Regions from separate parts of the Neobacillus sp. S1115 genome, predicted to be linked through region 1. Evidence: predicted binding sites of a transcription regulator. Region 1 holds the regulator's gene; each other region holds the start of a gene.
What was found. The regulator Rex, encoded in region 1, represses fermentation and respiration genes when NADH is low (regulators of the CRP and FNR family bind a similar motif). The targets are predictions, from matches to a motif close to TTGTGAAATATTTCACAA.
Positions count from the first base shown of each region.

Region 2: ACZ5B7_RS21365 (cytochrome c oxidase subunit 2A) is a predicted target of Rex. The motif match lies at 2,380-2,397, and genes of this name have one in related genera.
Region 3: ACZ5B7_RS19285 (DUF3147 family protein) is a predicted target of Rex. The motif match lies at 1,827-1,844, and genes of this name have one in related genera.

Region 1 is NZ_AP038275.1:247,138-251,354, forward strand. Features, by position in the region: gene ACZ5B7_RS01395 (ABC-F family ATP-binding cassette domain-containing protein) at 1-1,277, opposite strand, end outside; gene moaC (cyclic pyranopterin monophosphate synthase MoaC) at 1,440-1,928, shown strand; gene ACZ5B7_RS01405 (redox-sensing transcriptional repressor Rex) at 1,961-2,614, shown strand; gene ACZ5B7_RS01410 (DUF4395 domain-containing protein) at 2,767-3,192, shown strand; gene ACZ5B7_RS01415 (acyl-CoA dehydrogenase family protein) at 3,319-4,217, shown strand, end outside.
Region 2 is NZ_AP038275.1:4,394,561-4,398,777, reverse strand. Features, by position in the region: gene ACZ5B7_RS21375 (b(o/a)3-type cytochrome-c oxidase subunit 1) at 1-1,536, opposite strand, end outside; gene ACZ5B7_RS21370 (cytochrome c oxidase subunit II) at 1,536-2,012, opposite strand; gene ACZ5B7_RS21365 (cytochrome c oxidase subunit 2A) at 2,035-2,184, opposite strand; gene ACZ5B7_RS21360 (type III polyketide synthase) at 2,842-3,933, shown strand; gene ACZ5B7_RS21355 (isoprenylcysteine carboxyl methyltransferase family protein) at 3,930-4,217, shown strand, end outside.
Region 3 is NZ_AP038275.1:3,989,264-3,993,480, reverse strand. Features, by position in the region: gene speD (adenosylmethionine decarboxylase) at 1-1,077, opposite strand, end outside; gene ACZ5B7_RS19290 (BC1872 family protein) at 1,332-1,637, shown strand; gene ACZ5B7_RS19285 (DUF3147 family protein) at 1,873-2,232, shown strand; gene ACZ5B7_RS19280 (DUF3147 family protein) at 2,248-2,652, shown strand; gene ACZ5B7_RS19275 (aldo/keto reductase) at 2,709-3,602, opposite strand; gene ACZ5B7_RS19270 (hypothetical protein) at 3,773-3,910, shown strand.

The DNA of each region.
Region 1 (4,217 bases):
CGGATTTCCTTTTCCGGTTTCAGTGGATATTCATCCCATAGTTCGTTTAAGACCCGTTTATTGGAGGTTAGGTTGGCTTGTTCTTGATCGTAATACCCGATGGACAAATTGGTTCCGTATTGAATAGTTCCAGCCAAAGCGGGAAGCTTTTTAATAATTGTTTTTAAAAGGGTCGACTTCCCGATTCCGTTAGGGCCGACAAGGGCAATGCTGTCGCCTTTATACACACGAAAGGAAATATCCTCGGAAACCTTCTCTCCATCATAGCCGACAGCAAGAGAATCAACAGTCAGTACATCATTGCCGCTTTGCCGCTCAATTTCAAATGAGAAAGAAGCGGATTTTTCATCCCCTGATGGGCGGTCCATGACTTCCATCTTTTCAAGCTTCTTCCGACGGCTTTGCGCTCTCTTAGTAGTAGTGGCCCGTGCGATGTTGCGCTGGATGAAATCCTTTAACGCGGCAATTTCCTCCTGCTGCTTTTCATAAAGCTTCATGTCGCGTTCATAATTGGCAGCTTTCTGCTCAAGATAAGTGCTATAATTACCGGTAAATCGCTGAATCAGGCGGCGTGATAGTTCATACACCTCTGTAACCACTTTATCCAAAAAATAGCGGTCATGCGAAACAATTAAAATCGCGCCATCATAGCCCTGCAGATATTGCTCCAGCCAGGAAAGGGTTTCGATATCCAGGTGGTTGGTTGGCTCGTCCAAAATTAAAATATCAGGTCTTGTCAGCAATAGCTTGCCTAGCGCAAGACGCGTTTTTTGTCCGCCGCTTAGACTTGAAATCATTAACGTAGTATCGGAAAAATTTAACCCATGCAATACAGAGCGGATATCGGCTTCATACTGATAGCCGCCTTGCTCTTTAAACTTTATTTGCAATTCATCATATTCCTTTAATACCCGTTCGTATTTTCCTGGGTCTCCGAAAACAGCAGGATCGGCCATTTGCTTCTCCAGCTTCCGGAGCGATTTTTCCATCGCCTGCAGGTTCTCAAAAACCGTCAGCATTTCCTCCCAAATGGACAGATTGGACTCCAAACCCGTATTTTGCGCCAAATAACCAACGGTAACATCCTTTGGTTTGATGATTTCGCCGCCGTCATAGCCCATTTCGCCGGCGATGATTTTCAATAACGTTGATTTCCCCGCTCCATTGCGTCCGACAAGGGCAACACGGTCACGGGTTTGTAATTCCAGTTTTATATTCGATAAAATAAGTTCAGCACCATAATATTTTTGTAATTGGTTAACCTGTAATAAAATCATTTTTTTCACCTCTATTACCTTACGACTAGTTTACCGTATTACCCGAATGTCGGCAATGAAGTGAAATTTTTAATGGAATTATAAAAAAATATACTGATAGTTCAAAGTTTCACACACATGGACATAAAAATATTGTATTATTTTTTGTAGGAGGATTTTTTTATGGCTGAATTTACTCATTTTAATGAAGAAGGCCGGGCCAAGATGGTCGATGTCAGCGATAAGCCGGAAACGGCACGCACGGCAATTGCCCAGTCTAGCATAACAGTAAGCACTGAAATTTATGAAAAAATCACAAACCACGAAATGAAAAAGGGCGATGTCTTAGCAGTTGCCCAGGTTGCTGCAGTGATGGCAGCGAAAAAGACATGGGATATCATTCCAATGTGCCACCCGATTCCATTAACAGGTATCAATATTAGTTTTTCGTGGGAGCAGGCCGGGCAGGAACAATATACACTGCATATTGCTGCATCAGTGAAAACCAAAGGCAGTACGGGGGTTGAGATGGAAGCGCTAACAGCCGCCTCTGTTTGTGCCCTGACCGTCTATGATATGTGTAAGGCAGTTGATAAAGGGATGGTGATTGGACCAACCTTTCTGGTGGAAAAAACCGGCGGCAAAAACGGTGATTTTAGAAGAGAAATCTAATATATCCATTAAAATTGAAGGGTGGGAGAAATATGTCCAATGAAACGATGAAAATACCACAGGCAACAGCAAAGCGTCTGCCCTTATATTATCGATTTTTACAAAACCTTCATTCTTCTGGCAAGCAGAGGGTGTCATCTGCAGAATTGAGTGAAGCAGTAAAGGTGGACTCGGCCACTATTCGCAGGGATTTCTCTTATTTCGGGGCCCTTGGGAAAAAGGGGTACGGCTATAACGTAAACTATTTGTTATCGTTTTTCCGGAAAACACTTGATCAAGATGAATTAACAAAGGTAGCGTTAATCGGGGTGGGTAATCTCGGCACAGCCTTTTTACACTACAATTTTTTAAAAAATAATAATACAAAAATCGCTTGCGCCTTCGATGTGGACCCCGGAAAAATTGGCGGTTCGATAGGCGATGTTCCCGTTTATTCGATGGACGATATAGAACAGTATTTGATCGATGAAAATATTTCGGTGGCGATTTTGACGGTGCCGGCCCCGGTTGCACAGCAGATTACAGATAAGCTTGTGAAAACGAATGTAAAAGGGATTTTAAACTTTACACCAGCGAGACTGAATGTACCTTCATCGATCCGCGTGCATCATATTGACCTGGCGGTGGAGCTGCAATCACTTGTTTACTTTTTAAAGCATTATCCAAACGACGAAGTAGAAGAATAAATAATCAATGGGCTTCTCGCCAAAATGGTGAGAGGCCCATTTTTCGTTTTGAAACATTTTTCCTAAACAGATCACTATACAAAAGGAGTTGAAGCGGGTAAAATGATTACACAAGTAATTATTGTAATCCAATAGGAAAGGTTGGGATTAAAATGACAGAAACAGTTCGTTCAATCCCACGTCCGCTCGTGAAAACAAACCAGTGGACAATTGTTTTAAGTGTTGTGTTAACATGGTTATCCGGACAGGAATGGTTTTTGTTAGTACCATTTGTTGCCGGTATGTCTGGTCTTTTATTCGAATTTAATCCGATTATGCAAATAGCAAAACTATTTTTAAGAAAGGACCCAAAGGCTTATATCCCTGAGGATTGGGAGCAGCAGCAATTTAATCAAAAAATTGCCGTATCGTGTTTGGGAATTGGATTTGTAGGATTCCTGCTGGGATGGAATGGTGTTGGCTATGTGTTCACGATTCTTGTCGCGGTGGCTGCCTTTGTGGCAATTCTAGGTTTTTGCATCGGATGCTTTATTCATTTTCAGTGGAACCAATACCGTTATAGAAGGGCGCACCAATAAAGGAGAGGTCTGAATTATTCAGCCTCTTTTTTTGTTTTTCTGCTTATATTTGACGCTTCCATATCCTTACATTTAAAATTAAATTGAAAATTATGAATTATCATTCATGAGGAGAGTGGCGTTTTTATGAAGCTTGTTTCCCAAGAGACAGAAGCAAGAGGAAAAAATTCTTACAGCTTTGATGAATTTCTCGAAAAACGTGACAACCTTGATTGGTACCGTGATGAACCGTTTTTACAAAAAGTGGTCAAGAAATTTACGGGTTCTCAGCACAGCCAAATCCACGAAAAACTATTATCCTTTTCACCAATAGTATCTGCAAAATGGAACCGGTTAGCCGAAAGAATTGCCAGACCGGAAGTCCGCCCCTATATGCTTCACTTTGATGCTTTTAATCATCGGATTGACCGGATTGTTCGTCCTCAAGAAGTTCATCAATTAGAGAATGAAATTTTCGGAGAAGGTCTTTTTTCCAGTAACATGACACCTTGGGAAAGCTTTGTGAAAAGAATGCTGATCCATCAGCTGGGTGAGGCAGGAGTGACCTGTCCGCTGACATGTACACATGGTTTAGTGGCTTTGCTTGACCAATTTCCGGATGAAGAATATCCAGAACTTCAAGATATATTACATCATACAAAAGAAGGGCTAAACGGCGAATTTGCCATTGGCGCTCAATTTATGACAGAAATCCAGGGTGGTTCTGATTTGCCGGCTAATGTTTTGGAGGCGGTTCCGGAAGGCAAGTGTTATCGTTTGTATGGGAATAAGTTTTTCTGTTCTGCGGCTCATGCCGATTATTCTGTGGTGACGGCAAAAATATCGGGAACTGACAAAGTTTCGACATTTATCGTACCATCCTGGCTTCCGGGGGATAAGGAGAAGGAGAAACGCAACGGGTACGAGATTAATCGGATCAAATGGAAGCTGGGAACAGCCGAGCTGCCAACTGGGGAGATTCAATATAAGGGGGCGCGTGCCTATCCAATCGGTCCAAAGGATAAGGGGATTGCAGTTGCAGTCGG
Region 2 (4,217 bases), 2.1 Mb from region 1:
AAATACCATTGGTGCTTTTTCCTGCAGATTTTCTGCTTCGCCGACAGGGAATTCTTCTTCACCTTTTGGTGCAAAGAACGCCAAGTTAATGAAAATAACTAATACTAAAATAATGCCAAGGAAAAGAATTGTTCCGCCAACTGCTTGGGCAATTTGGTAAGGAATCCACTCAAGCGCCTGCTTGGAGTCACCATAAGTGGAGAATGCTGAACGTCTTGGTGCGCCAAGCAGTCCTTGGAAGTGCATTGCACCGGACATGAATGCCATTCCGATAAACCATACCCATGCTTGGATAATACCTAATTTGTTCATCGCTTTAGTCAGCTTGCGGCCGGTTAAGTGCGGCACAAGCCAATATGAAATTCCAAAGAATGTCAGTACAACAGAAGTTGCAGCTGTCAAATGGAAGTGTCCTGTTACCCAGATGGTATTATGGACAACTTGGTCCATTTGGTTGGAAGCATTGATAATACCGCCGGCACCAGCAGGAATGAATGAAGCCATACCAATGAATGGGACTGTGAAACGGGCATCATTCCAAGGAAGCACTTTAAACCAGCCAAATAAACCGGTAGCTCCTTTAGAACGGCCATATCTCTCAAACGTTGCGAACAGAGAGAAGGCTGTCATTAATGACGGGATAATAACCATGAATGTTAAGATAACCTGAATAAATTTCCAAGCCGGATCAATGCCCGGTTCTGTCAACTGGTGGTGGAAACCAACCGGAATCGAGAAAAGCAAGAATAAGATAAAAGATAAACGGGCCAATGAATCTGAGAAAATCTTTCCGCCGATGATTTTTGGAATAACTGCATACCAGCACATATATGCAGGCAACAGCCAGAAATACACTAGCGGGTGACCGAAATACCAGAATAACGTACGGCTGATAAGAACATCAACAGTATCTACTAAACCTAAAGACCAAGGCAGCAATTGGAATAGAACAGTTGCAGCAACCCCTAGTGTAGCCACAATCCACATCACCGTGTTGATAACTGCCATAAAGCTTAACAACGGGCTTGGCTTGCCAGGGTTATTTTTCCGCCATTTTGCATAGGTCATAATTTGTGCGGTGCCATCAACCCAGCTGCCGACAACCACAAAGGTTAATCCTAAATAAAAGACCCAGTGTGCTTTAAGTGGTGCATAGAATGTATAAAGTACAGATGCTTCATTTAATAGAATCATCGTTCCTGACATAAGGGTACCGGCAGTCATTAACCAGAAACCAATCCAGCCGGTGCGTCTGGCTGCTGGGGAATGTGTTCCCGCAGTTCTGGATACAGCCGCATATTGAAATCCCATGATAAAGAATGTTGTTAAAACAAGCCCCATTAAAACACCATGAGCTGTTAAAATTTGATAGTAGCCAATTCCCCAAGGCAGTTCAAATTTTCCGGAACGGACAAGGGTTTGTAGTAATCCCATCAGACCGCCGAGAGCGAGTGCTCCGAAAGCCACAAAGAAATGCGCCATGGATAGCTTCGCGTCACGTGGGTCAACCTTTACTTTCGCTGCTGCGTTAACCATTATTTAACCACCTCAATCTTCGAGAACATTAAATGGTGCCCTGTACCACAGTATTCGTTACAAACAACTAGAAATTCGCCTGCTTTGTCAAAGGTTGTTGTATACTCGCTGACATAGCCCGGTTCAAGCATCATATTAATATTGGTTCCGGCCATTTCAAAGCCATGGACAACGTCCTTGGTGGTAGCGATTACTTTCACCTTTGCTCCAAGCGGAACCTCAACCTTTGCTGGGTTATAAGAGAAAGCAGATGCGACAAATACTAGTTCATAATCCCACTCTTTGCCTTCAACCTTATGAAGTCCCGGCTTATCGAAAGGTTTTGTGGTATCAACCTTTTCCGGATTTATTGTAGTTAAACAGCTTGCTGGTTTGTTGCCCAGGTAAAAAGCGCCGACACCGACTACTGTTAAAAAGACAACGAGACAGCCGATTCCAAACGTCAGCCAGATTTTTTCAAATTTATGCATATGCATATGTAATTCCCCCCTTTAATTCCTAAAAACGGTCTACGAACAGATAGTAAACTGAAACCCATGAAACAATGATAAATAGCCCCAGAATGAATACAGACGCCAGTGTCCCCTTTAAAGAAGAACTGTCTTCAATCTCTGTTTGGTGCTTTGTCTTTAGTTCCGCCTTTGCCATCCCCCTACACTCCCTTCAGAAAATGAAAAGTAAATAAATGATTTCTCTTTCATAATACAAAACAATTTTGAAAGTAAAATATCAAATTCAAGAATTCACAAATTGTTCATTCCTTAGTTATCTACTATGGTAATGTTAATAAGTTGGTATAACAGTGATTAAAGTCACAATTACCCACCTGAAATTGTGACTAAAGTGTGAAACATCACACCAAGCCTGTGATTTAGATAATTGATAATTTAATTACGTAATGGATGATTGGCAGTTCGTTTTTTGTCACAATTCTCTGTAAGAAAAATATGATAATAATAAAAATCTTTTTCTTTGGAAGTGGTTGGTTTGGAGAAATATTATTGCGAACATTGCCGTCTTTTGTATAATAAGATTGAAATTTGTAAGGTTTGCGGAACATTGGCGGGAAATAAAATAAAAATTGAGGTTCAAAAGCAACCGGAAAAATAAGATTCAGGATATGTTAGAGAATTGGAAAAGTTTATATAATGAAGGAATAACTATTACAAGATATAATAAACATGCACAACAACAACAACCTTCAAAACGTTTACTTCTCCGAATGGGGAAGTTTTTTTTGTGTCTGGAATAATTTTCTTTAAATTGGCAAAAAATACCCTTACCTTTGGTTAAGGAGAATGATGTATGCCTACAATTCTTTCCATTGCAGAAGTTATTCCTCCATATGAAATTAAACAGACGCAGGCGACAGAGTTTGCAAGGGAATTGTTTTCTGGTTCATTTAAAGAAATTGGGCGGTTATTAAAGGCTTTTGAAAATGGTCTTATTGAGAAAAGATATTTTGTTAATCCCGTAGGCTGGTTTCAGGAGAATCATTCCTTTGAGGAAAAGAACAATGTCTACATCGAATCGGCCGTTACCCTTGGGAGGGAGGCAATTGTAAAATGTCTGGATAACAATCAGTTTCTTAAGAAAAAAATTCCTTACGAAGACATTGATGCCATTTTTTATATTTCCACCACAGGGATTGCAACTCCAAGTATAGAAGCACGAATAATGAACCTGCTGCCTTTTCATCTCCACACGAAACGAATCCCAATCTGGGGATTGGGCTGTGCAGGCGGTGCTGCAGGTCTTGCCCGTGCGTTTGAATATTGCATGGCCTTTCCAAAAGCTAAAGTCCTTGTTCTTTCTGTTGAACTTTGCAGTATTACCTTTCAGCGAAATGATCTATCGAAGAGCAATTTAATCGGGACATCTCTTTTTGCAGACGGGGTTGCCTGTGCGTTAATATGTGGTGATTCCTGCGATATCGGGGATTTTCGCTTAAAAACCACATACCCGTCCATATTAGCGGTTCAATCCGCACTGCTCCCCGATTCTTTGGATGTGATGGGCTGGGATATAAAAAATGAAGGATTGTTTGTCCGGTTTTCTCGTGATATACCAAAAATCGTACATAATTGGCTAAAGCCAGTGGCAGAAGAATTTTTACATGAGCACCGGCTTCAAATAGATAAAGTAGACTATTTCATTGCCCATCCGGGCGGTAAAAAGGTGTTGGATGCCTATGTTGAATCGCTTGGCATACCTGCGTCGATGACAGACGTTTCGCTCGAAGTGTTAAAAAACTTTGGAAATATGTCTTCTGCTACCATTCTTTATGTGTTGAAACAATATATGGAAATGGATATTCCACGTGGGTCAAATGGGCTTTGTGCCGCTCTTGGACCGGGTTTCAGTTCGGAAATGCTTCTATTGAGGTGGTTTGATTGAGGGACTTGCTGCCATTTATTAGCTTTATGGGTTTCATCATTTTTCAGCGTGCAGCAGAGATTTTATTCGCAAAAAGAAATGAAAAATGGATGAAGAGTAAGGGAGCACTTGAATTTGGCATTGTCCACTACCGCTGGATTGTCCTTGTGCATGTACTATTTTTACTTAGCTTTAGTATGGAAAAGTTCATCTTTAATCACGGGTTATCACCTCAATGGCTGATTATTTTTATTGCTTTTATCTTCGCCCAGGCCTTGAGGATATGGGCACTTGCCTCACTGGGC
Region 3 (4,217 bases), 2.5 Mb from region 1:
CATTCCAAAGGATGGCACCACTGAATAAAATGCTTCCGTTTTAAAGCCCGAAGCCTGCAGTGTTTTAGCGATACTCCAATAGACCCGGGGGTTGTCCTTTGGGGAAGTTGACTGGCAGACGACGACTCCATCAGTGTTTAAGTGCCGGCCAACTTGGTCAAACAGTTCCTTCGTATACAATAAGCTGGTATCTGGGTCAACCGGGTCCGGAAAATCCATAATGATGACATCATATCTTTTCATTTCTCCCATTAAATATTTCTTCGCATCCATAATATGGACCTGTAGGCGGTTATCCTTTAACGAACCCTCATTAACATCAACAAATGCCGGTTCATTTGCCGCCAGCTTAATAATCATCGGGTCAATTTCAACAAGGTCGATATGGCCAACATCATGATATTTAATGACTTCCCGAACGGCAAGGCCATCCCCACCTCCTAAAATTAGCACCCGTTTCCTTGATTTTGCGAGTTCCATTGCCGGTAGGACCAATGCTTCGTGGTAATGTCTTTCATCCAGCGAAGAAAACTGGAATTCTTCATTCAGATACAATCTCAGGTCCTTTGCCATGACAAGCAGTATGTCATTGAGCTCACTCGCCCCTTGATAGAGGATGTGGTGCCCGCCATTCTTGATTTCCTTAAGAATTTTCATGTCCCATGCATTTCCCGGGCGCCTGCTGGCTGAGAGCATCGGATGTAGCTTTTTTGAATATAGAGGAGAAATCTGCCTTTCCATCCCTCTTTCAATTTCAATAGCGGTGGCCCGCCCGGCACCGATTTTTCCAAGGAATTTTTTTAAAACATGCCAGGCATCCTGAGGGGAGCAGGTATATAAATCAAAGGCAGCATACCCATATTCGGGCCAGGTATGAATGGAAAAATGGGAGGTCGAAATCGCGATGATTCCCGTTACTCCTTGAGGTGAAAAGGAATGGAAGCAAGCCAGCAGAATTTCCAATTCCAGCTCACGGAGAGTATCAAGCATCAAGGTTTTTAATTCATCAGCGTTATTTAAGAGCTCCGCCCGACAATCGTATGCATCCACGATGAGGTGCTGACCTTTCATCTCCATACTTCCATCCCTTTCTCCATTCTGATTCATTTTTGAGTTCATATTGTTGTTTTAAAAAATTTTTCATAAATAAAGTATGTGAGTGTAACTCGGGTAGTGATAAATACGTATATTCGCTTGCAGTATATTAAGGCCTTTAGGACAGTTAATAAATTGTCAAAATCAATTTAGTATGTGTGAAAATTGATACAGGCTTCTGAATATGAAAATGGTAAAATAGGAAAATCTATTGAGGATAGGGGAGTAATGTGGCTATGAACAAAACTGAAATAATTGCGCGCAGAATACTAGGCTGGAAGTTAAATAGATGGGATCGCTGGTATGATTTTGAAAAGGGAATTTTCATACCTGTTGACGAGTTTCAACCCGAGCAAAACCTGGAGCACGCTATGCTAATCGTTGAAAGAATGAAAGAGTTGGGGTTTACATATAAAACAGACGGTACGTGCCAAGCTTGTTTTAATGATGCATGCGAAACGGGCAATACGTTAGCGGCGGCCATTACAGAGGCAGCATTTGCAATCGCTGATAATAGTTCGGTTCCAGATGAATGGCTATAGCTTATCAGTAAATAATTATATTATTTAAACCCAAACAATAAACCTTATTTTTTAGCGACCGAATTTTTCAAGCATTCGGTCGTTTTGCTTTTGGTACCTATTTAGAACCTGATAGCGCTTCAAAAATGTTAATGAAATGTTCACATGAGCTGAGGATAAAAAGGAGTAAAATAAACATATCGAGTTATTATGTGAAAACATTCACAAATATATGTATTATGGACAGGTGATAAGGATGGGTGGACTTTCCGTTAGTGCGTTACTCATAAGATTTATTTTAGGGGGGGTGGCAGTTGTCGCTTCAACGATTGTGGCGAGGAAATTGGGCGAAAAGGCAGGCGGAATATTCGCTGCTTTTCCAGCCGTATTTTTAGCGGCATTACTTACAGCGGGGCTGGATTTGAAAGGCGAGGCTCTTGTTTCCCAATCCATTATGCTCTCAAAAGGAGCCATGGTTGGGATGGGAATTAATATACTCGTGGCCATTATGGCTGTACTTCTATTAAAGAAACACGGATGGAAAAAAGGACTCATCGAGGCGTTAGGCTGCTGGCTGGCAGTTTCTATCATAGTGGTTGCCATCACGGTCAATTAGGAAAGGGTGTTAACAATGACAAAAGATTTACTTTTACGTTTTCTACTTGGCGGGGCCGCCGTTATGGCCAGCTATTTAATAATTGTGGTTTCACCATGGGAAATCCTAGGGGGAATATTCGCCGCGTTTCCGGCTGTGATGATTACGGCCGTTTTAATGGCAGGGGTTACTTCCGGAACGAAGAACGCAGCGAAAATTGCAGGCGGTTCTGTTTATGGCATGATTGGCGGCATTATTTGTGCAGCGACCGTCTGGCTGTTCTTAAAACTGACCCATAATTGGCCGCTAAGCATGCTGCTCGGTCTGCTTTTTTGGCTGATCAGCTCCGTGATGGTGTCAACACTAAGGGAGAAATTAAATATAAAACCATTTAGTAGAAAGCTGGTTTTGGCAGAGGCACGGTTCAGACATCATAAATAATAGAAAAAATGCCAGTCGGCATCCGAAAAAGGAAAGCTGCCTGGCATTTTACGTTTTTAAATAATATCAAGAGGAACTTTTCTGTCGGGAGCAGGGAAAACCTCGTCAAGTCTAGCTAATTCCTCTGTTGTTAGTTCAATGCAAGCAGCCGCCGCATTTTGCATGACGTGTTCCGGATGGACAGCTTTTGGAATGGCAATTGCCTGATTGGAACGGATACACCAGGCTAGCACAATCTGCAAGGGCTGCACATTGTGACTGCGGGCAATATCCAGAATGGTAGATTCACGCAACAGCTGTCTTCTTAAGGAACCTCCCTGGGCGATCGGGCTATAGGCCATTATGGGCATTTGATGCTGCTTTTGCCACGGCAGCAAATCAAATTCAATCCCTCGTGAGCCTAGATGGTATAATACCTGATTGGTGATACAATTTGTCCCGTTTGCGGAAGCAACTAATTCATCCATATCTTCTGTGTCAAAGTTGGAAACACCCCAACGCAGAACTTTTCCTTCTTTTTTTAGTTTCTCCATCCCTTCGATGGTTTCCTCAAGTGGAATCTGGCCCCGCCAATGTAAAAGGTACAAATCCAAATGATCTGTTTGAAGCCGTTTTAAACTGTTTTCACAGGCTTCGGTGATTTTATTTTTTCCAGCATTATGAGGATAGACTTTGGAGACCAGAAACACTCTATCTCTGAGTCCTTTTATAGCTTCACCAACAACTTGCTCTGCACCGCCATTTCCGTACATTTCCGCTGTATCAATTAACGTCATTCCGAGTTCAATCCCAAGTTGAAGGGCTTTTACTTCCTGCTCTTTTGCACGGCTATTTTCGCCCATATTCCAAGTTCCCTGACCTAAAACCGGTACAGACGAACGAGCAGGGAGGGATATTACACGCTTATTTAGGGTTTCCCTAATTTCAGCTATTTTCCTAGATTCAACCATTTCAAGCTACCTCCTTCATGATCCCATATTCTTTAGAAAATAATACCATAATCTCAAGTGATAACTCCCGTTCGGAATAGACAAATTTTACAAAAAAATATGCACATTTTTTAACAATCGTCATATATTAGCTTCTGTGTGAGAAATTACGTAGGAAGGAAGTAAGGACGATGAATAACAATCAAGTTTTAAAACCAATCAAGAACGAGGGCAAAGATCAAGGAAATGGCGGATTTAAGATTGTTGAAATCAATGTGACTGACCCGTCTGAAAATTTATTTGCTGTGTGTACACCTGTTAAAAAATAATAAAAAAGACTATCCAGAAAAACTATCTTTTTTGTAAAAATACATAGAAAGATAGTTTTTTTAGCTAATAGGAAGTTATAAATTTTCATAAATTTATAACTTCCTAACACATAAATTCAACTACGCCTCATGAACCGTCCCTATCGGACTCGCCAATCTGCGAGTTTTCATTTAATTCTGCTATTTTAGTGTTTTTCATATATGTAAGCGCATACATTGGTATTGAGCAATGGAGGTGATACCTTTGATGTATATTTATGGTAATGACTATATAAAGTATTTAAACGACGACAGTGCAGGACATTTA